DNA from 4 places in the Dactylosporangium sp. NPDC051484 genome. Region 4 is predicted to be linked to each of the others. Evidence: riboswitches for the same ligand, from Rfam matches in the RefSeq annotation. Region 4 holds a riboswitch; each other region holds the start of a gene.
The links. Region 4 has a riboswitch for cobalamin ahead of AB0367_RS06925 (VWA domain-containing protein). Riboswitches for the same ligand answer to the same signal wherever they lie in the genome.
Positions count from the first base shown of each region.

Region 1: linked by a shared signal. The riboswitch ahead of AB0367_RS31820 (ABC transporter substrate-binding protein) and the one ahead of AB0367_RS06925 (VWA domain-containing protein) in region 4 are both predicted to bind cobalamin.
Region 2: linked by a shared signal. The riboswitch ahead of AB0367_RS04490 (ribonucleoside-diphosphate reductase subunit alpha) and the one ahead of AB0367_RS06925 (VWA domain-containing protein) in region 4 are both predicted to bind cobalamin.
Region 3: linked by a shared signal. The riboswitch ahead of AB0367_RS21150 (CbtB-domain containing protein) and the one ahead of AB0367_RS06925 (VWA domain-containing protein) in region 4 are both predicted to bind cobalamin.

Region 1 is NZ_JBFAZX010000029.1:51,344-56,031, reverse strand. It holds gene AB0367_RS31825 (MFS transporter) at 95-1,330, opposite strand; cobalamin riboswitch at 1,565-1,746, shown strand; gene AB0367_RS31820 (ABC transporter substrate-binding protein) at 1,774-3,333, shown strand; gene nikB (nickel ABC transporter permease) at 3,342-4,295, shown strand; gene AB0367_RS31810 (dipeptide/oligopeptide/nickel ABC transporter permease/ATP-binding protein) at 4,292-4,688, shown strand, end outside.
Region 2 is NZ_JBFAZX010000002.1:115,435-120,122, reverse strand. It holds gene AB0367_RS04500 (amidohydrolase/deacetylase family metallohydrolase) at 1-660, shown strand, start outside; gene AB0367_RS04495 (aldolase/citrate lyase family protein) at 687-1,424, shown strand; cobalamin riboswitch at 1,566-1,778, shown strand; gene AB0367_RS04490 (ribonucleoside-diphosphate reductase subunit alpha) at 1,912-4,293, shown strand; gene AB0367_RS04485 (ribonucleotide-diphosphate reductase subunit beta) at 4,290-4,688, shown strand, end outside.
Region 3 is NZ_JBFAZX010000012.1:91,530-96,217, forward strand. It holds gene AB0367_RS21145 (cyclase family protein) at 110-934, shown strand; cobalamin riboswitch at 989-1,124, shown strand; gene AB0367_RS21150 (CbtB-domain containing protein) at 1,157-1,381, shown strand; gene AB0367_RS21155 (CbtA family protein) at 1,399-2,217, shown strand; gene AB0367_RS21160 (ferric iron reductase) at 2,204-2,845, opposite strand; gene AB0367_RS21165 (sigma-70 family RNA polymerase sigma factor) at 2,934-3,443, shown strand; gene AB0367_RS21170 (zf-HC2 domain-containing protein) at 3,440-4,105, shown strand; gene AB0367_RS21175 (AAA family ATPase) at 4,233-4,688, shown strand, end outside.
Region 4 is NZ_JBFAZX010000003.1:125,754-130,441, forward strand. It holds gene AB0367_RS06910 (hypothetical protein) at 1-326, opposite strand, end outside; gene AB0367_RS06915 (hypothetical protein) at 326-799, opposite strand; gene AB0367_RS06920 (copper resistance protein CopC) at 887-1,624, shown strand; cobalamin riboswitch at 1,764-1,932, shown strand; gene AB0367_RS06925 (VWA domain-containing protein) at 1,967-4,024, shown strand; gene cobO (cob(I)yrinic acid a,c-diamide adenosyltransferase) at 4,026-4,628, shown strand; gene AB0367_RS06935 (cobyrinate a,c-diamide synthase) at 4,622-4,688, shown strand, end outside.

The DNA.
Region 1 (4,688 bases), on a different contig from region 4:
CCGGCCGGGTCGGCCACCCCACCGGATGTGGTCGGCGACCCCACCGGATGTGGTCGGTTGTCCGTGACTCGTGTCGGCCGTGCGGGACCATCACTCAGGATGTCGCCGAAGCCGTGCGGACGGTTGTACTCAGTGTCGCCACGAGCGCGAGAAGTGTCAGCCATCCGGCCAGGACGATGGTCAGTGCCGGTGCTCCCAGCAGCGCGATCAAGGCGCCGCTGGCCATGGTGCCCATCGCTGCGCCTCCGGTGGTGAGCGTGTCGATCGCGCTGGTGACTCGGCCGCGCAGGGCGTCGGGGGTGACGGCGAGCCGATAGGAGTCGAGGGCGACCATGTAGACGGGCGAGACCACCGACTCCACGAACGCCACGACCAGCAGCAGCCACCACGTCCGCGCCACCGCGTAGAACGGAAAGGCCGTCGCCTCGACCCACAGCATCGTGACGGACAGGGCCCCGAGCGGAAACCGGCGGGTGAGCGCGGGTGCCAGCAGGCTGCCGAGCAGGGCGCCGGCGCCCGCGCCGGTGAACACCATGCCGACCTGGGTGGGGTTCGCGTCCAGTTGCCTGGCCAGCATGATGATCAGCAAGTAGCCGGCGCCGTACCGCAGGCTGTCTGCGGCATCGAGCAGCGCCAGCGTCCGGATCACCGGTCTGCGCCACAGCCAGGCCAGCCCGCGACCGATGTCGATCACGAGTGCGCGCGGCGAAGCCGGCGTCGTGGCCCGTGCCTGCTGGAAGTCGGCGCGGATGCCGCGTAAGGACACGGCCGACGCCAGGAACGAAGCGGCGTTGAACGCGAACGGGAGCATCCGGCTCACGGCGAAGGCGATGCCCGCCACGGAGCCGCCGACGATGCGAAGCGTGTTGGACATCGCCCCGGCCGCGCCCAGCGCGCCGGGTAGGTCGCGGTTGCTGACGATGTTCGGCAACGCCGAACTGTTCGCCGCCCCGAACATGGTGCTGAGCACGCCGTTCAGCACCGCGACGGCATAGAGCTGCGGCATGCCGAGCATGCCGAACGCCGCGGCTACGGCAATGGTGGCGGTCAGCACGCCACGCCCGATCTCGCACCAGATCATCGTGGCCTTGCGATCCCAGCGGTCGGCCAGCGCGCCCGCCAGCAGTCCGAAGACGAGGTAGACCACGGTTTGCAGGCCGAGCAGGACACCCGCCTGCGTCGAGGACCCGGTCAGCGTGATGACCAGCAGAGGCAGCGCGAGGAACTGCAGCGAGTCGCCCAGCTGTGAGACCAGTCGTCCTCCCAGCAGCAGCCGGAAGTCGTGCTGACGCCACAGGGATCGAGGCGGCGTCGACGTGAGGTTGTCCATGGGGGATCCGTGTCGAAGCCTGACGGCTAGACGTCACTGGGCGAGAACATGAGCCAAGACCGTACGGGGCGACGCGACCGGCGGCAACACGAATTCCATCCACAGGTGTCAGGATGACGTGCCGGTCCTGCTGGCGGGAGCCGGCAAGGGTGCGGCGGTGGGGGCCATAACCTGCCGGGCGCAGGCAAGTGTGGCATGCCTCATTCGGATCTTGTCGGTGCGGTTGGCCTCTGCGTAGTCTGCCGGAGTCGTGGTGCTCGGGAAGTCCGGTGGAACGCCGGCGCGGCCCTCGCCACTGTGATCGGGAGTCTCCGGCATCCACCCTTGTGGGGTCACTGGGCAGTTCTGCCTGGGAAGGCCGGCCGGGGACGCACCTCCCGTCAGCCAGGAGACCGGCCACGGCACGCACGTGTACACCCTGTCCACGAGGTGCTGGAAGGCTGATGTTCCGCATGCTGTCCATTTTCCGGGCGGCGGCGCTGGTCGCCGTGCTGTCCCTTGCGCTCGCCGGTTGCGGCAGCGCCAATCCGGTCGCGACGTCCGACGAGCCCGCCGCCGAACAGACGTTGAAGTTCCTGACGGTCAACATGCCGAGGTCGCTCGATCCGGTCCACATCGACGCGCAGCGGATCCTCGAGAACGGCCTGGCCGAGTCCCTGGTCGTGCAGAACGACGACGCCACCCTGCGGCCAGGTCTGGCCACGTCATGGCGAACCGTCGAGCCCACCGTGTGGGAGTTCACACTCCACAGTGGTCTGAGGTTCTGGAGCGGGGCGCCGGTCGACGCCGCCGCGGTCAAGGCGTCCCTGGAGCGGCACAAGGCGAAGAACCCGCGCGCCAAGTCGATCCTCGGCGCGATGGAGTTCGCCGCGGCCGACGCCACCACACTGCGGATCACGACGAAGACTCCCGACCCCGGGCTGGCGTTCCGGCTCACCACGTACGGCATTCACAATGCCGCTGAGGCGGACCGGCGCGGCGACGAGTTCAACCGCGACCCCGACCTGACCGGGTTCATGAAGCCGGTCCAGTTCGTGCCGGGGGAGACGCTGGTCGCCGAGGCGAACCCGGACTACTGGGGCAAGCCCGAAGGCGGCATCAAGCTCAAGCGAATCGAGGCGCGGCTCGGCTCCGACCCGCAGGCCCGGATGCTCGCGCTGCGCTCCGGTGACGCCGACGCCGAGTTCAACGTCGAGATCGATCAGCGCCTGCAGTACGAGAAGTCCGGCACGAAATTCAGCGTGTACTCGCCGGCGCCGACCACCCGCAACATCTGGCTGAACACGACGAAGGTCCCCGCGTTGCGGGACAAGGCGGTCCGGCAGGCCCTCGATCTCGCGGCAGACCGCAAGGAACTGGTGGACGGGCTCAACCACGGCTACGCCAAGGCGGCGACCGGGCACTTTCCCGCCGGGCTGCCCTACGCCGTGGACTCCGGCACGACCACCGACGCCGCCAAGGCCGCGGCGATCCTCGACGCCGCCGGCTGGTCGCCCGGCCCGGACGGGGTACGGGCGAAGGACGGCACCCGGCTGCACTTCAAGATCCTGACGTACACCGTGTTCCAGCCCCTGGCGATCGCCTTGCAGAGCCAGTGGAAGAAGGTCGGTATCTCCACCGAGCTGGCCCCGGTCGAGACCACCGCCTCCAACCAGATGATGCTCGACGGCAACTTCGAGATCGCCACGTACTGCTCGTGCGGCTCGGCCACCGGCGACATCGCCGGACAGCTGCGCTCGTTCTACCGCACCGGCGTCGTGTCCAACTACGGCGGCTACAGCAACCCGCAGGCCGACGCGCTCATCGACCAGCTCGGCACCGAGTTCGACCCGGCGAAGCAGGCCGAACTGGCCAAGCAGGCGCAGCGAATCCTGCTCGACGATGTCGCGCTGGTCTACCTGTACGCCTCGACGCAGTGGGGTGCGGCCTACGCGCCCCGGGTGCGCGGCGTGGAGCCGAACCTGTCGCGGCGGATCCTGCCTGGCATGTGGCTGGCGCGGTAACCGGCCCGATGCTTCGCTACGTCGCCGTGCGGCTTGCCGCGACGGTGCCGGTACTGCTGGGCATCTCGATCGTGGTGTTCACGATGATCCGGCTCATCCCCGGTGACCCGAGCCACGCGATCCTGCTGTCCATGGTGGAGCCCGGCGCCGACATCAGCCGCCTGCAGGAGGACCTCGCCACGCTGCGCCGTGACCTCGGCCTGGACGAGCCGTACCCGGTGCAGTACGTGGGCTGGCTGACCAGCATCCTCACCGGGAACCTCGGTACGTCGCTGCGCAGCGGCGCCCCGGTCCTCGACGAGCTGTGGATGCGGCTGCCGGCGACGCTCGAACTGGCCGGTGCCGCACTCGTCGTCATGGTCGTGGTGGCGGTACCGGCCGGGATCGCCGGGGCGGTGTGGCACGGCCGGGTCGCCGACCGTGTCGCCCGCCTGGTGACCCTGCTGGGTGTGTCGGTACCGGGATTCCTGCTCGGGCTGCTGCTCATGTACGGGTTCTCCGTCGGCCTCGGCTGGTTCCCGACGTACGGGCGGGGCACACCGGCGCACCTGGTCCTGCCGGCCGTCACACTGGGCCTCGGCCTGGCCGCCGGGGTGTCCCGGTTACTGCGGGCGAGCCTGCTCGACGCGCTGTCCCAGCCGTACGTGGCGACCGCCGAGGCCAAAGGGCTGCACTGGCGGGTGATCGTGCTGCGGCACGCGCTGCGCAACGCGCTGCTGCCGGTGTGCACCAACGCCGGACTCATCGTGTCAGGCCTGCTCGGCGGCGCCGTGGTGGTGGAGACCGTGTTCTCGTGGCCGGGTGTCGGCCGGTACGTCGTGGACTCCATCACCGGGCGTGACTACCCGGTCATCCAGGCGTTCGCCATCGCCATGGCCCTGGCGTACGTCCTGATCAACCTCGCCGTCGACCTCGGCTACCGGCTGATCGACCCTCGGGTGCGGGTGGAGGGAGCTGGATGAGGACGCTGCACCGACTGCTCGCGATCCCGCGCCGGGACCGGCTCGCCGGTGTCCTGCTGGTCGTCCTCGCGGTCGTGGTGGCGGCGGTCGCGGCCGCACCGTGGCTGACCGGCGCCGACCCGACGGCCGTGAACTACCTCGACGCGACGCTGCCACCGTCGGCCGCGCACCCGTTCGGCACCGACAACTTCGGGCGCGACCTGCTTGCCCGCGTGCTGTACGGCGGGCGGGCCTCCCTGGCCACAGCCGCCGTCACCGTGGCGGTCACGGTGGTGGCCGGCACGCTCGCCGGCGCGGCGGCCGGCTACCTCGGCGGCTGGTTCGACCTGGTGGTCACCCGGGTGATCGACGTACTGCTCGCCTTCCCCAGGCTGGTTCTCGCGATCGCGGTCG
Region 2 (4,688 bases), on a different contig from region 4:
TCCGAGGATGTCGTCGGGCACCACTGGGAGGCGTTGCTCAAGAAGTCGATCGTCCTCGCCGAGCAGGCAAGGCTGCCGCTGATGGTGCACATCGGTGAGACCGAGGCGCCGCTGCCCGTGGTCCTGGACTTCCTGCGCCCCGGTGACGTCGTCGCGCACTGCTACACCGGCAAGCCGCACGGCATCCTCGACGGCGACGCCGTGCTGCCCCAGGTGCTCGCGGCGCGCGAGCGTGGCGTGCTGTTCGACTCGGCGCACGGCAAGAGCAACCTCAGCTTCGAGGTGGCCAGGCGCGCGATCAGCGCCGGCTTCCTGCCCGACATCCTCAGCTCGGACACCAGCGCCCGAAACTGGCGCGGCCCGGTCTTCGACCTGCTCACCAGCATCTCCAAGCTGGTGGCGCTCGGCGCGCCGTTCGAGGAGTGCATTCGTCGCGCGACGGTCACGCCCGCGGCCCTGCTCGGCCTGGACGCCGAGGGCTACGGCCGGCTCGAAGTCGGTGGCCGGGCGGACGTCACGGTGCTGACCGAGACGAGTGAGGTCGAGCTGCCAGACGCGGCCGGCAACTCCATCGTCGCGCCGCGCTTCGAGCCGGCCATCGTCATCCGCAACGGCGCCCGGGTGCAGACCGTCCCGTGGCGGGGCGGCGCTTCGGCATGACTTCGGTCCACGGACTCCGGCGTACCTTGAGGGCCGAACTGGCGGCCGGTCACCGCCTGGTCGGCACCTTCGTGAAGCTGGCCAACGCCGACGTCGTCGAAATGGCGGCGTACGCGGGATTCGACTTCGTCGTCGTCGACCTCGAACACTCGACGCTCGGCGAGGCCGACGCCATCGGCCTGGTTCGGCACGCCGAGGTCTGTGGCATACCGGCGCTGGTCCGCGTCCCGGCCGTCGAGCCGGCGCTGATCGCGCGGCTGCTGGAGAACGGGGCGGCCGGCATCCAGCTGTCGATGCTGCGCACCGCCGAGCAGGCGCGTCGCCTGGTGGCCGCGACGCGCTTCGCCCCGTCCGGTGAGCGATCGGTCAGCCTCGCCAACAGGGTGGCCGGTTTCGGCGCTACCTCACTGCGGGATTTCCTGCAGTCGGAGGCCGAGGCTCCGCCGATGCTGGTCGGTCAGATCGAGACCGCGATCGCCGAGCCATGGCCTGACGTGCTCCACGGCCTGGACGTGGCGTTCGTCGGCACCACCGACCTGTCGGTGAGCCTGGGCCTGCCCTCCAGCGACGAGCTGTCAGCACAGGTGGAGCGGGTGGCGTCGGCCGCGCGGGCGGCAGGGGCGGCCTTCGGCGGCTGGTCTGCGAGCGTGGACGCCGCCTCCGCGCAGGGACTGGCGGGGGCCGGGTACTTGATCGTCGGGTCGGACCTGCAGATCCTCGCGGCGGGCCTGCGGGCCGCGAGGTCCCCGGGGCACGGCAACTGACGGCGGCCAGGGCTTGCCTGGCCGCCGTTCGCCGCCGCATGCCACCACGGCGACCTCCACTCGGGCGTCACGCACGGTGATGCGACGCACGCGACACGCCGACACACGATCTGGTGTTCCTATTCTCAGCGAATCCCATATATGGTGTTGCCCGCAGCTGGTTCGCCCGTCCCGCCAGGACGGGCATCGCAAGAGGGAACCCGGTGTGAGTCCGGGACTGCCCCGCAGCGGTAAGTGGGAACGAAAGCCGTCATCGAGCACTGGGCCGCACGGTCTGGGAAGCGACGGCCGGTAGGCGACCGAGTCCGGTCATGCCCGCGAGTCCGAAGACCTGCCAGCGCACTGCGGGCCACATCGGCCCGCAGTGGTCGGAGACCGCGCGGGACGGTCGACGCCGACGCCAGATGACGGCGCATGCCGTGGTCCGGTGACGTCGTCCCCTGCGCGCCCGTCCGGAGTCGGCATACGGGTGACGAGGGGGACACACATGACGGTCACGCAGGACAAGGCCGCGCCCGGTCAGGGGGCGCCGGAGCAGCGGCGGCATGCTATGCAGGTCCGCAAGCGCAACGGCGACCTGGAGCCGGTCGACGTCAACAAGATCGTCAAGGCGGTCGAGCGGTGGGTCGGCGAGCTGGATGAGATCGACCCGCTGCGGGTGGCCACGAAGACGATCAGTGGCCTGTACGACGGCGCCACCACCGCCGAGCTGGACAAGCTGTCGATCCAGACCGCCGCCGAGCTCATCGGCGAGGAGCCGCAGTATTCCCGTCTCGCCGCCCGTCTCCTGGCCGCGTTCGTCGACAAGGAGGTCCGCGGGCAGGGCATCGCCAGCTTCAGCCAGTCGATCCGGTATGGCCACCAGCAGGGGCTGATCGGCGACGAGACGGCCGCGTTCGTGGCCCGCAACGCCCGCAAGTTCGACGACGCCGTCGACCTCGACGGGGACCTGCGTTTCGAGTACTTCGGCCTGCGCACGGTCGCCGACCGATACCTGCTGCGCCACCCCGAGACCCGGCTGGTCGTCGAGACGCCGCAGTACTGGCTGCTGCGCGTGGCGTGCGGGCTGTCGCAGACGCCGGCGGAGGCGATCGGCTTCTACCGGCTGATGTCCAGCCTGGCATACCTGCCGAGCTCGCCGACGCTGTTCAACTCGGGCACCCGGCACACCCAGATGTCCTCGTGCTTCCTGGTGGACTCGCCGCTCGACGAGCTGGACTCCATCTATGAGCGGTATCACCAGGTGGCGAAGCTGTCGAAGTTCTCCGGCGGCATCGGCATCTCGTGGTCGCGCGTGCGGGGGCGGGGCGCGCTCATCCGCGGTACCAATGGGAAATCCAACGGCATCGTGCCCTTCCTCAAGACCCTCGACGCCGGCGTCGCCGCGGTGAACCAGGGCGGGCGGCGCAAGGGCGCGGCGTGCGTCTACCTGGAGCCGTGGCACCCCGACATCGAGGAGTTCCTCGAGCTGCGTGACAACACCGGCGAGGAGTCCCGCCGCACCCACAACCTCAACCTGGCCAACTGGATCCCGGACGAGTTCATGCGCCGCGTCGAGGCCGACGCCGAGTGGTCGCTCATCGACCCGTCCGACGCCCCCGAGCTGCCCGACCTGTTCGGGGCCGAGTTCGACGAGGCGTACCGGGCGGCGGAGAAGCAGGCCGTGCGGACCGTCAAGGCCCGCGAGCTCTACGGCAAGATGATGCGCACCCTCGCGCAGACCGGCAACGGCTGGATGACGTTCAAGGACGCCTCCAACCGCCTGTCGAACCAGACCGGCAAGCCGGGCAACACCATCCACCTGTCGAACCTGTGCACCGAGATCGTCGAGGTCAACAGCGACGACGAGACCGCGGTGTGCAACCTCGGCTCGATCAACCTCGGCGCCCACGTCACCGCCGACGGCGTCGACTGGGAGCGGCTGCGCGAGACCGTCCGCACCGCCGTGGTCTTCCTCGACCGGGTCATCGACATCAACTACTACCCGTCGGCGCAGGCGGCCGCGTCCAACCCGCGCTGGCGGCCGGTCGGCCTCGGGCTGATGGGCCTGCAGGACGCGTTCTTCACGCTGCGGCTGCCGTTCGACTCGCCAGAGGCGCGGGAGCTGTCCACCCGGGTCCAGGAGGACATCCTGCTCACCGCGCTGGAGACCTCCGCCGGCCTCGCCGAACGGTTCGGGCCGCACCCGGCGTTCGCCGAGACCCGCGCCGCGGACGGCGTGCTGCACCCCGACCTCTGGGACGCCGAACCCGCCAACGCCGAGCGGTGGGCGGCGCTGCGGACCCGCGTCGCCGGGCACGGGCTGCGCAACTCGCTGCTCGTCGCGATCGCCCCGACCGCGACGATCGCGTCGATCGCCGGCTGCTACGAGTGCATCGAGCCGCAGGTGTCCAACCTGTTCAAGCGCGAGACCATGTCCGGGGAGTTCCTGCAGATCAACACGTATCTGGTGCGCGAGCTCAAGGCCCGGGGGCTGTGGACCTCGGCGATCCGCGAGCAGATCAAGCGCGCGGAGGGCTCCGTGCAGAACATCGCCGAACTGCCGGCGGAGATCCGGGAGCTGTTCCGCACGGCATGGGAGCTGCCGCAGCGGGCGCTGATCGACCTCGCCGCCGCCCGGGCGCCCTACATCGACCAGTCGCAGTCGCTCAACCTGTTCATGAGCGCCCCGACGATCGGCAAGCTGTCCTCGATGTACCTGCACGCCTGGAAGTCGGGGCTGAAGACCACCTACTACCTGCGCTCGCGCCCGGCCACCAGGATCGCGCAGGCGACCGTGTCCGTCACGCCGGCCGTCTCGCTGATCGCCCCGACCGAAGCCGTTGCCTGCTCCCTGGAAAACCCCGAATCGTGCGAGGCATGCCAGTGACCACCATCCCCGAATCCCGCACCGCCGCCGAGGCCGGGCACCTGCTGCTCGACCCCGGCATGGACCTGACGCTGCGGCCGATGCGGTATCCGCAGTTCTTCGACCGGTTCAAGGACGCGATCAAGAACACCTGGACCGTGGAGGAGGTCGACCTGCACACCGACCTCGCCGACCTGCCGAAGCTGTCCCCGGCCGAGCGGCACCTGGTCTCGCGGCTGGTCGCGTTCTTCGCCACCGGCGACACCATCGTGGCCAACAACCTGGTGCTGAACCTCTACCAGCACGTCAACTCCCCGGAGGGCCGGCTCTACCTATCCCGGCAGCTGTTCGAGGAAGCCGTCCACGTCCAGTTCTACCTGAACCTGCTGGACACCTACGTGCCCGACGAGGCCGAG
Region 3 (4,688 bases), on a different contig from region 4:
AGCGGGCGCGCGCCGGGCCGGGCCGAAGGTCCCGGACGGGTGGCGCCGAAGGCCCTACAGTCGGCAGCGACATCGTCGTGCACGGATGCGAAGGGACGATTCGAGAACTATGCAGAGAAGACACCTGCTGGCGGCGGCCGGCGGAGCCGTCGCCGGCGCCGCCGGGCTCGCCGGGACCGCCTCGGCGGCCCCCGCCGGTGGCGCCGCGCTGCGGCCCGGCAAGACCCGCCTGATCAGCCTGTCGCACGTCAACGACCCGGCGAAGACGAACATCTACCCCGGCGACCCCGAGTTCACGCTGGAGACCATCGCCACGATCGAGAACGAGGGGTACTACCTGCAGTACGTCCGGGAGGGCGAGGCGACCGGCACGCACTGGGGCGCGCCCGGCCACTTCAACGCCGGCGAGCCGCTCGCCGACGAGCTCGACCCCAACGACCTGTTCCTGCCGGCGGTGAAGATCGACGTGCGGGACAAGTGCGCGCGCAACGCCGACTACGCGCTGACCGTCAACGACGTGAAGCAGTGGGAGCGCTGCCACGGCCGCATCCCCGACGAGTCCATGATCATCATGTGGACCGGCTGGGAGTACAAGTGGGGCACCCCGGCCTTCCCGAACCTCGACGCCGACGGCGTGCTGCACCAGCCCGGCTTCGCGCCGGAGACCGTGCAGTGGTTCATCGACACCGGCCGGATCGGCCACAACGGCGGCACCGGGATCGACACGTTCGGCCCCGACCTGGGCACCGACCCGGAGTACCGCGCCTCGCTGCTGGTGTACCGGCGGCACCGGGTCAGCCTGGAGATTCTCGCCGGGCTCGCGCGGTTCCCGGCGACGGGCGGGTCGGTGCTCTGCGGCGGGTTCATCAACCACAAGGGGTCGGGGTCCACGGCCCTCATCTTCGGAGTGATCCCGCCGGGCGTGCGTGTGTGAAGTGTGTGTGAATGGCCACGGGCCGGTGCCTACGGGTGCCGGCCCGATTGACGTAAGGAGCGCCCGACTCTTAGTGTCTGACGTGTGACGGGGTGAGGGAAGCTGGTGCAAGTCCAGCACGGTCGCGCCACTGTGAGCCGCCTCTCGCGGTGAGTCAGGATACTCCGCCGCCACGACTCCCCATCCACACGAGGGACGCACGATCCCTGAAGGAGGCCACAGATGAGCTCCATCTCCAGTGCCGAGACGCCCCAGGCGACCACGACCCCGCTGGTCCTGCCGATCTCCCGCTCGCTGTTCTGGCTGGGCGGCACCGCGCTGCTCGCCCTGCTGGTCTACTACTTCGTGGGCATCGACCAGGGCGCGGTGTCGATCTTCGGCAGCGACACCCACCTGCACGAGTTCGTGCACGACGGCCGCCACTTCCTCGGCTTCCCCTGCCACTGAGCAGGCTCCCGCCCACAATGGAAAAGCGACTCATCCTGCGCGGCCTGCTGGCCGGCGCAGTCGGTGGCGTGCTCGCGTTCGTCTTCGCCCGCATCCTCGCCGAGCCCCTGATCCAGCAGGCCATCGATTACGAGGATGGCCGCTCGCACGCCCTGGGTGAGGGGCACGAGCACGAGATCTTCAGCCGCGCCATCCAGGAGAACGTCGGCATCGGCGCGGCACTGATCCTCTTCGGCGTCGCGATGGGCGCCCTGTTCGCCGTCGCGTATGCGATCTGCCTCGGCCGGGTCGGGCGCATCCGGGCCCGGCCGCTCGCCCTGCTGGTGGCCGCGGCGGCGTTCACCGGGGTCTTCCTGGTGCCGTTCCTGAAGTACCCCACGAATCCGCCGGCGGTCGGCAACGACGCCACGATCGGGCTGCGCAGCTCGCTGTACCTCGTGCTGACCGGCGCCTCCGTGGTGCTCATGATCCTGGCGACCTGGCTCGGCCGCCGGCTGCAGCCGCGTTTCGGCACGTGGAACGCGGCCCTGCTGGCCGTCGGCGCCTACGCGCTCGCGATCGGCATCCTGTTCGTGCTGCTGCCGAACCTCGGTGACCTGGACGCCAACAAGGAGCTGGGCCAGTCGACCGAGACGCCCCCGCCGCTGCTCGACAGTAGCGGGAAGATCATCTTCCCGGGCTTCCCGGCCGACCTGCTCTACGAGTTCCGCCTGTACGCGGCCGGCGCTCAATTGCTGATGTGGACCGCGATCGGGCTCGTCTTCGGCGCGTCCGCCGAACGCCTGCTGGAGCGGCCGCGGGTCGCGGAGCGCCCGGTGGCGGTCACGCCGGCCTGAGCACGCAGTCGCCGCACGTGCCGCCGCCGGGGATGCGGTAGTACAGGCAGCAACTACGACGGCGTAGCGACCTCTGCCCGGCGCTTGCTTGCCCGACGATCGCCATGCCGGCCAGTGGCGGCCTGCCCAGCAGGTCCGCCACTGCCGGCCACGCGCCCTCCGGCAGCTGCCCGGCCGCCCCGCCGAGCGCGGACGCGACGTTGCCCCACAGCACCCGCGGCGAGAGCCGGAACCGCGCCCGGAACACCTCCAGCAGCGGGGCCACCAGGCCGAGCACCGCCACGTCGAACAGGTCCGCGGCCGGGCGCGCCTCGACCGCCAGCGCGGCGACCGGCAGTGGCCCGCCAGGCACCGGCCGCCACCACAGGTCGGCCGGCGTCACCCCGCGGATCGTCCCGTGCAGGGACTCCGCCAGCAGCGGCGACACGAGCCGCGACGCGTACCCGAGGAACAGCACGGACGCGACCACGCGCTCCGGCACGGCGTCCTCGGCGAGCCCGTACATCGCGACCAGCCCCTGCCGCGACACCGCCACCCGCTCCGCCAGCACGCCGGGCTCCAGCAGCTCGGCGAACGGGCGCCAGCCGGCCCCGGCCTCGTGGTCCTCCCAGACGAAGTACGGGTTCACGCCCGTACCCTATCGGCTGCGGTTTGGTTGAACCCTGAACCGTCTCGTGGTGTAGACCCGTGTGGGGAGGCTGTCGAGAGGGGCTGTGGTGACGCGCGACGAGGAGCTCATGACCGCGCTGTACACCGAGCATTACGGTGTGTTGCTCGCCTTCGTCTCGCGGTACGAACGGGACCGCCACCGCGCCGAGGACCTCGTGCAGGACACGCTCCTGCGCGCGTGGCGGCACATCGAGCGCATCGACGTCACGCGGGACACGACCCGGGCGTACCTGCTCACCATCGCCCGCAACGTGGTCAGCAACGCGTGGCGGGCCGACCAGCGCCGTCCGAGGCTCGTCAGCGACCCCGACGCGGTCGCCGCCGTCGCCGACCCCGGCAACGTCGACGAGCTGGTCGAGGGCTGGCTCATCCGCGCCGCGCTCGAGCGCCTCTCCGCCGAGCACCGCGAGGTGATCAGGTCGGTCTACTACGACGGCCGCACCGTCGCCGACACCGCCAAACGGCTGGCGGTACCGGAGGGCACCGTCAAGTCGCGCGCGTACTACGCGGTCCGCGCGCTGCGTGTGGTGTTCGAGGAGATGGGAGTGCTTCGGTGAGCGCCGGGCACGAAGCGGTTCGCGGGCTGCTCGGGGCATACGTCCTCGGCGGCCTCGACGACGCCGAGGCGGCCACGCTCGACGCGCACCTCTCCACGTGCGCCGAGTGCCGGGCCGAGGTGGAGCGGCTGGCGACGGTACCGGAGCTGCTGCAACGCCTGCCGCCGGGCCCGGCGGCGCCGCTCGCGTCCCCCTCGCGCGCCGGCCTGGACGCCCTCCTGCGCCGGGCCCGCCCCCGCCGCCTCCCGGTCGTCGCGCTGGCCATCGCCTGCGTCGTGCTGGCCCTGGTCGCGCTCGTCCTGGCGGTGCGCCCCGTCCGCCCGCAGCGGCCGCAGGCCCTGGCGTCGGCGAGCGCCCCGGAGGGCACGGTGGTCCCGATCGTGGCTGCGGAGGGCAGCGGCCTGTCTGGCCGGGCGACCCTGGTCCCGCGCCAGTGGGGCGTGTCGGTGTTGCTGGAGTTGGCCGGCCTGCCGGGCGAGGGCCCCTTCGTGATGCGCGTCCTGGACCGCGGCGGCCAGGCCGAACAGGCGGCGTGCTGGGGCCGCACGAAGACCGCCCAGGCCCGGGTCACCGGAGCGAGCTCGATCCAGCTGGCCAACGTCGACTCGGTCACGGTCTCCGACTACGACGGCAGCCTGCTGGGCTCCGCCCGCCTCACGTAGACCTTTCGGGTTCGCGGCCGGTGGCGCCTTTCCGACAGGGCTGGCGGCAATCAGCGGACTCATTTGACCTTGGTGTCGCCGTAGGGTCTGCGCAGGGCCCCGCCGCCGGTAAGGAGAGGACAACCCAGTGACCGGTTTCCGCCACGACCTGGCGCAGCTGTTGAAGGCCAGGTTCCCGGTCCTGTACGTCGAGTCGTACGAGGAGCACCGGGTGCTCTCGGAGCTCGCCGCGGTCGCCTCCGACGCGGCGCTGGTGCGCACCCCGCGGCCGGTCTGGACCTGGTCGGCGACGAGCGGGCTGCTGCAGCCCGACGGGGTGGCCCAGCAGTACACCACCGAGCCCGACAACGCCCTGGAGGCCGTGCTGCGCATCCAGCAGCCGGGTCTGTTCGTCTTCCGCGACCTGCACAACTCGCTCGGCGGGGACGTGCCGGTGCTGCCGGCCGTGGTGCGCCGGCTGCGCGACATCGCCGCGGCCTTCAAGGCCGGGGCCGCGCCGCGCACGCTCGTCATCGTCGCGCCGGTCCTGCGGATCCCGACCGACCTGGAGAAGGACGTCACGATCGTCGACTTCCCGCTGCCC
Region 4 (4,688 bases):
ACCAGCCCGACCCAGAACAGGACATACACCAGGCCGGCGGCGGGGTTGTTCTCGTCGTCGGGCTTCGTGAACTGCACCAGCAGCACCACGACGAGCAGAACACCCGCGACGCGCAGGGGCCAGGCGAGGGCCCCGGCCGCCCTCGACAGCCACGCGGGCACGGGGCGGCCCGCGTCGGGGTCGATGCGCGGCTCCCGCCAGGCCACGCCCAGCACCACGAACGACACCACGAGCGCGAGCGCCGCGCCGACCGTCAGCTGCGCCGGGGTCAGCGGCAGGTCCTGCCGCCCGCCCACGCCGTGGGCGAGCACGTCCGCCGGGCCCATCAGCGCACCACGAGCTGGAACAGCACCAGGTGCGACTTGTGCGTCTCGACCTCGAACAGGCCGGTGCGCTCGGCGGTGAGCGTGATCGAGCCCGGCTGCCCGGCGGCGAGGGCGAGCTCGGCGTCATAGCCGTGGACGTGCACCTGGTCGGCCTCGTCGCTGGTCACCGTGATGCGCACGACGTCACCCCGGGTGACCTCGACGCGCCCCGCCGGCGGGTTGGCCCGGCGCTTGGCGATGGTGTACACGAGGTCCTTGTCCACGGCCGGCCGCGACGGCACCGGCGAGCCGGTGGCGACCGGCGGCGAGGGCGCGCCGGATCCCGGGGCCGCGGTGGTGGCGGATGACTGCGGCGCCGCAGCCGCGGTGGTCGGCGCGGCGGCGGGGGAGGGGTCGTCGCCGCAGGCGGCGGCGAACGCGAGCAGCGCGGCGAGGGTGAGGCCGGCGCGGGCGGTCGGTCGGGCGTTCGGCAACGGTTGGTCTCCCGTCGGCGGCGGGGTTTGTCAGGGCTGTGAATTTAGCGGCTTGTCGCGCACTGCGGAACCCGCCATCATGGGTCGATGCGTTTGCCGGTGCGCGGATTGGCCGTCCTGGCGGTGGTCGCCGCCCTGTTGCTGCCGGCGTCCCCGGCCGCGGCGCACGGCCAGCTCGCCATGTCCGACCCGGTCGCCGACAGCACGGTCGGCCAGCCCAGGGCCGATCTGACGCTGTACTTCACGGAGACGCCCGTCTCGTATGCGTGGTTCACGCTCACCACGCCGTCCGGCCGGCGCGTCGAGGGCGCGTGGCGCACGGGCCAGCCGAAGCGCCTCGACAAGCCGGTCGAGGAGTATTACCTGGTCGACGGCAAGTTCGAGCCGCGCGTGTTCAACACCGGATACCCGGCGATCATCGACGTCTCGCACTGGCCGGAGCAGGGCGTGTACACGATGGCGTACCAGTCCGTGGCCTCGGACGGCGAGCCGGTCAAGGGCACGCTGAAGTTCACGTACTCGGGCCCGGTCACGCAGCCCCCGCCCGGCTGGACCGCCCCGACCTCGGGCCCGTCGGCGGCGCTGGCCGGTGCGCACTCCGGCGCGACCGCGGCGCCCTCCTCGACGCCCGGCCTTTTCCCGGACGTCGGCACGGATCCGGGCCCGGCGCCGCGCGCGGCTGCGCAGACCCCGTTCGTGCTCACCGACTGGCTGATCCCGGGCGCGATCATCGCGGGCGTCGCCTTCATGATCGTGGCCGCGGCCCGGCGCGCTCCGGTGGCGGCGCCGAAGAAGAAGCGCCGCCAAGTGCCCGTCCGCGGCTGATGCCGCCACACCACATCGCGCGGGAGCCCGGCGACCAGCGCGATCGCCACGAGCGGCACGCACAGCGCGGTCCGGGCGGCCGGGTCCCACCGGCGCCGCATACCCGCCCCACCGTCCGCCGCCGCCCATCGTGAGGGTCACACCGCATTACGTTGACGGCCCCGGGGCCCGTGGGACACGATGACCGGAAGCGGTATACGGAGGAACCCGGTGCGAATCCGGGACGGTCCCGCCACTGTGACCGGGACGTCGAGGTGTGGCGGCGATCCGGGAGTCAGGAGACTCCGGCCGCCGTTGTTCAACCGCCTCGCGGGCGCGGACCCGCCGAAGGGATGTGTGCCCGTGACGCCGCCGTATCCGTTCTCGGCCGTCGTCGGCCTGGCCGACCTGCGCCTGGCGCTCCTGCTCACCGCCGTGTCTCCGGCGATCGGTGGGGTGCTCGTGCGCGGTGAGAAGGGCACCGCCAAGTCCACGGTGGTGCGCGCCCTCGCCGCCCTGCTGCCCGAGGTCGAGGTCGTCGCCGGCTGCCGGTTCGCCTGCGACCCGGCCGCGCCCGACGCCGCCTGCCCCGACGGCCCGCACACGCCCGGCGCCGGCTTCGAGCACCGCCGCTCCGCCCTTGTCGAGCTGCCCGTCGGCGCCACCGAGGACCGGGTGGTCGGCACCCTCGACCTGCAGCGCGCGCTCGGCGACGGGGTCAAGGCCTACGAGCCCGGCCTGCTGGCCGCCGCGCATCGGGGCGTGCTGTATGTCGACGAGGTCAACCTCCTGCCCGACCACCTCGTCGACCTGCTCCTCGACGCCGCCGCGATGGGCCGCGCGCACGTGGAGCGGGACGGGGTCTCGGTCAAGCACGCCGCCCGGTTCCTGCTCGTCGGCACGATGAACCCGGAGGAGGGCGAGCCTCGCCCGCAGCTGGTCGACCGGTTCGGGCTCGTCGTCGGCGTCGCCGCGCCGCAGGAGGCCGCGCCGCGCGCCGAGGTGGTGCGCCGCCGCCTCGCCTACGAGGCCGACCCCGCCGCGTTCGCCGCCCGCTACGTCGAGGAGGACGCCGCGCTCGCCGGGCGCATCGCCGCCGCCCGGGCCCGCCTCGGCGCGGTCGCGCTGCCCGACCGGGAGCTGGAGCGGATCGCGCGGATCTGCCTGGCGTACCGCGTGGACGGCCTCCGCGCCGACATCGTCGTCGCGCGGACCGCGGTGGCCCTGGCGGCGTGGCACGGCAGGACCGTGGTGACCAGGAACGAAGTGCGCGACGCCGCGCGGCTGGCGCTGCCGCACCGTCGGCGCCGGGATCCGCTCGACCCGCCGGGCGCGGGCCGCGACCGCCTCGAGGAGGTCCTGGAGCAGGAGGCCGGCCCGGACGACGACGACCCGCCGGGCGGCTCGCCGGACGACGACGGCGGCGGCCCGACGCCCCCGGACGGTGCACCGGAAGGCTCGCCGGGCGACTCCGCGGACGGTGCCGAGGGCGTTCCTGACGGCGCCGCAGGCCAGTCGGACAGCGCCGATGCCGGCGCCGCGGATGGCGACGCCGCTCACCAGCCGCCGACAAATCGCTCGAATGCTGACATATCCGATAAATCCGATTCACAGGGTGAATCAGATTTATCGGATATGTCCCAAGAGGGCGGCGTCGGGGCGCCCGGTGCGCTGGCGTTCGCGGGCCTGCCGTACAAACCCAGGCTCCTCAGCATCGCCGGGCGCGCCAACCGGCAGGCGGGCGCGCACGCCGGACGCCGATCGCCCGCGCTCTCGCGCCACGGGCGGGTCGTGCGCTCCCGCGCCCCGCTCGGCGGCAAGCTCACCAGCCTCCACGTGCCAGACACCGTGCGCGCCGCCGCGCTGCGCGGCGCCACCCGGGCCGAGGCCCGCGACGTGCGCGAGGCGGTCAAGGTCGGCCGCGAGGCCAACCTCGTGCTGTTCGTCGTCGACGCGTCGGGCTCCATGGCGGCGCGCCAGCGGATGAGCGTGGTGAAGACCGCGATCCTGTCCTTGCTGCGCGACGCCTACCAGCGGCGGGACAAGGTCGGGATGATTGCGTTCCGGGGCAGCGATGCCGCGCTCGTCCTGGAGCCCACCGCCAGCCACGAGGTCGGCGTGCTGCGCCTCGCCGAGTTGCGCACCGGGGGCCGCACGCCGCTGGCCGCCGGGCTGCGCCAGGCCGCCCGCACGCTGCACGGCGAGCGCCGCCGCGACGCCCGGCGCCGGCCGCTGCTCGTCGTCGTCACCGACGGTCGCTCGACCAGCGGGCCCGACCCGCTGAGCGTCGTACCGCTGCTGGCCGGGGTCCCCGCCGTCGTCGTCGACTGCGAGTCCGGCCCGATTCGTCTCGGCCTCGCGCGCCGCCTCGCCGCCGCGCTCGAGGCGTCCTGCATTCCGCTGACGAGCCTGGGAGCCTGAGTTGCCGCAGGGAAAAGTCGAGAACGTACCCGACGACGGGCTCACCACCCGCCAGCGCCGCCGCCAGCACGTGCTCGCCGTGCACACCGGCCAGGGCAAGGGCAAGTCCACGGCCGCGTTCGGCATGGCCCTGCGCGCGTGGAGCGCCGGCTGGCCGATCGCCGTGTTCCAGTTCGTGAAGAGTCCGAAGTGGAAGGTCGGCGAGGAGGGTGCGCTGCGCGCACTCGGTGAGACCGGCCGGGGCGGCGCCGTCGTGTGGCACAAGATGGGCGAGGGCTGGTCGTGGATCCAGCGCCCCGGCACCGAGCGCGACCACGCCGCCGAGGCCGCCGAGGGCTGGGCTCAGATCAAGCGCGACCTGGCCGCCGAGGCATTCCGGTTCTACGTGCTCGACGAGTTCACGTATCCGATCAAGTGGGGCTGGGTCGACATCGCCGACGTCATCGAGACGCTGCGCGAGCGCCCCGGCAACCAGCACGTCGTCGTCACCGGCCGCGATGCCCATCCCGACCTGATCGACCTCGCCGACCTCGTCACCGACATGACGAAGGTCAAGCACCCGATGGACGCCGGGCGAAAAGGCCAGCAGGGCATCGAGTGGTAGCCCGGATCGTCATCGCGGCGCCCGCCTCCGGCCACGGCAAGACCACGGTCGCGACGGGGC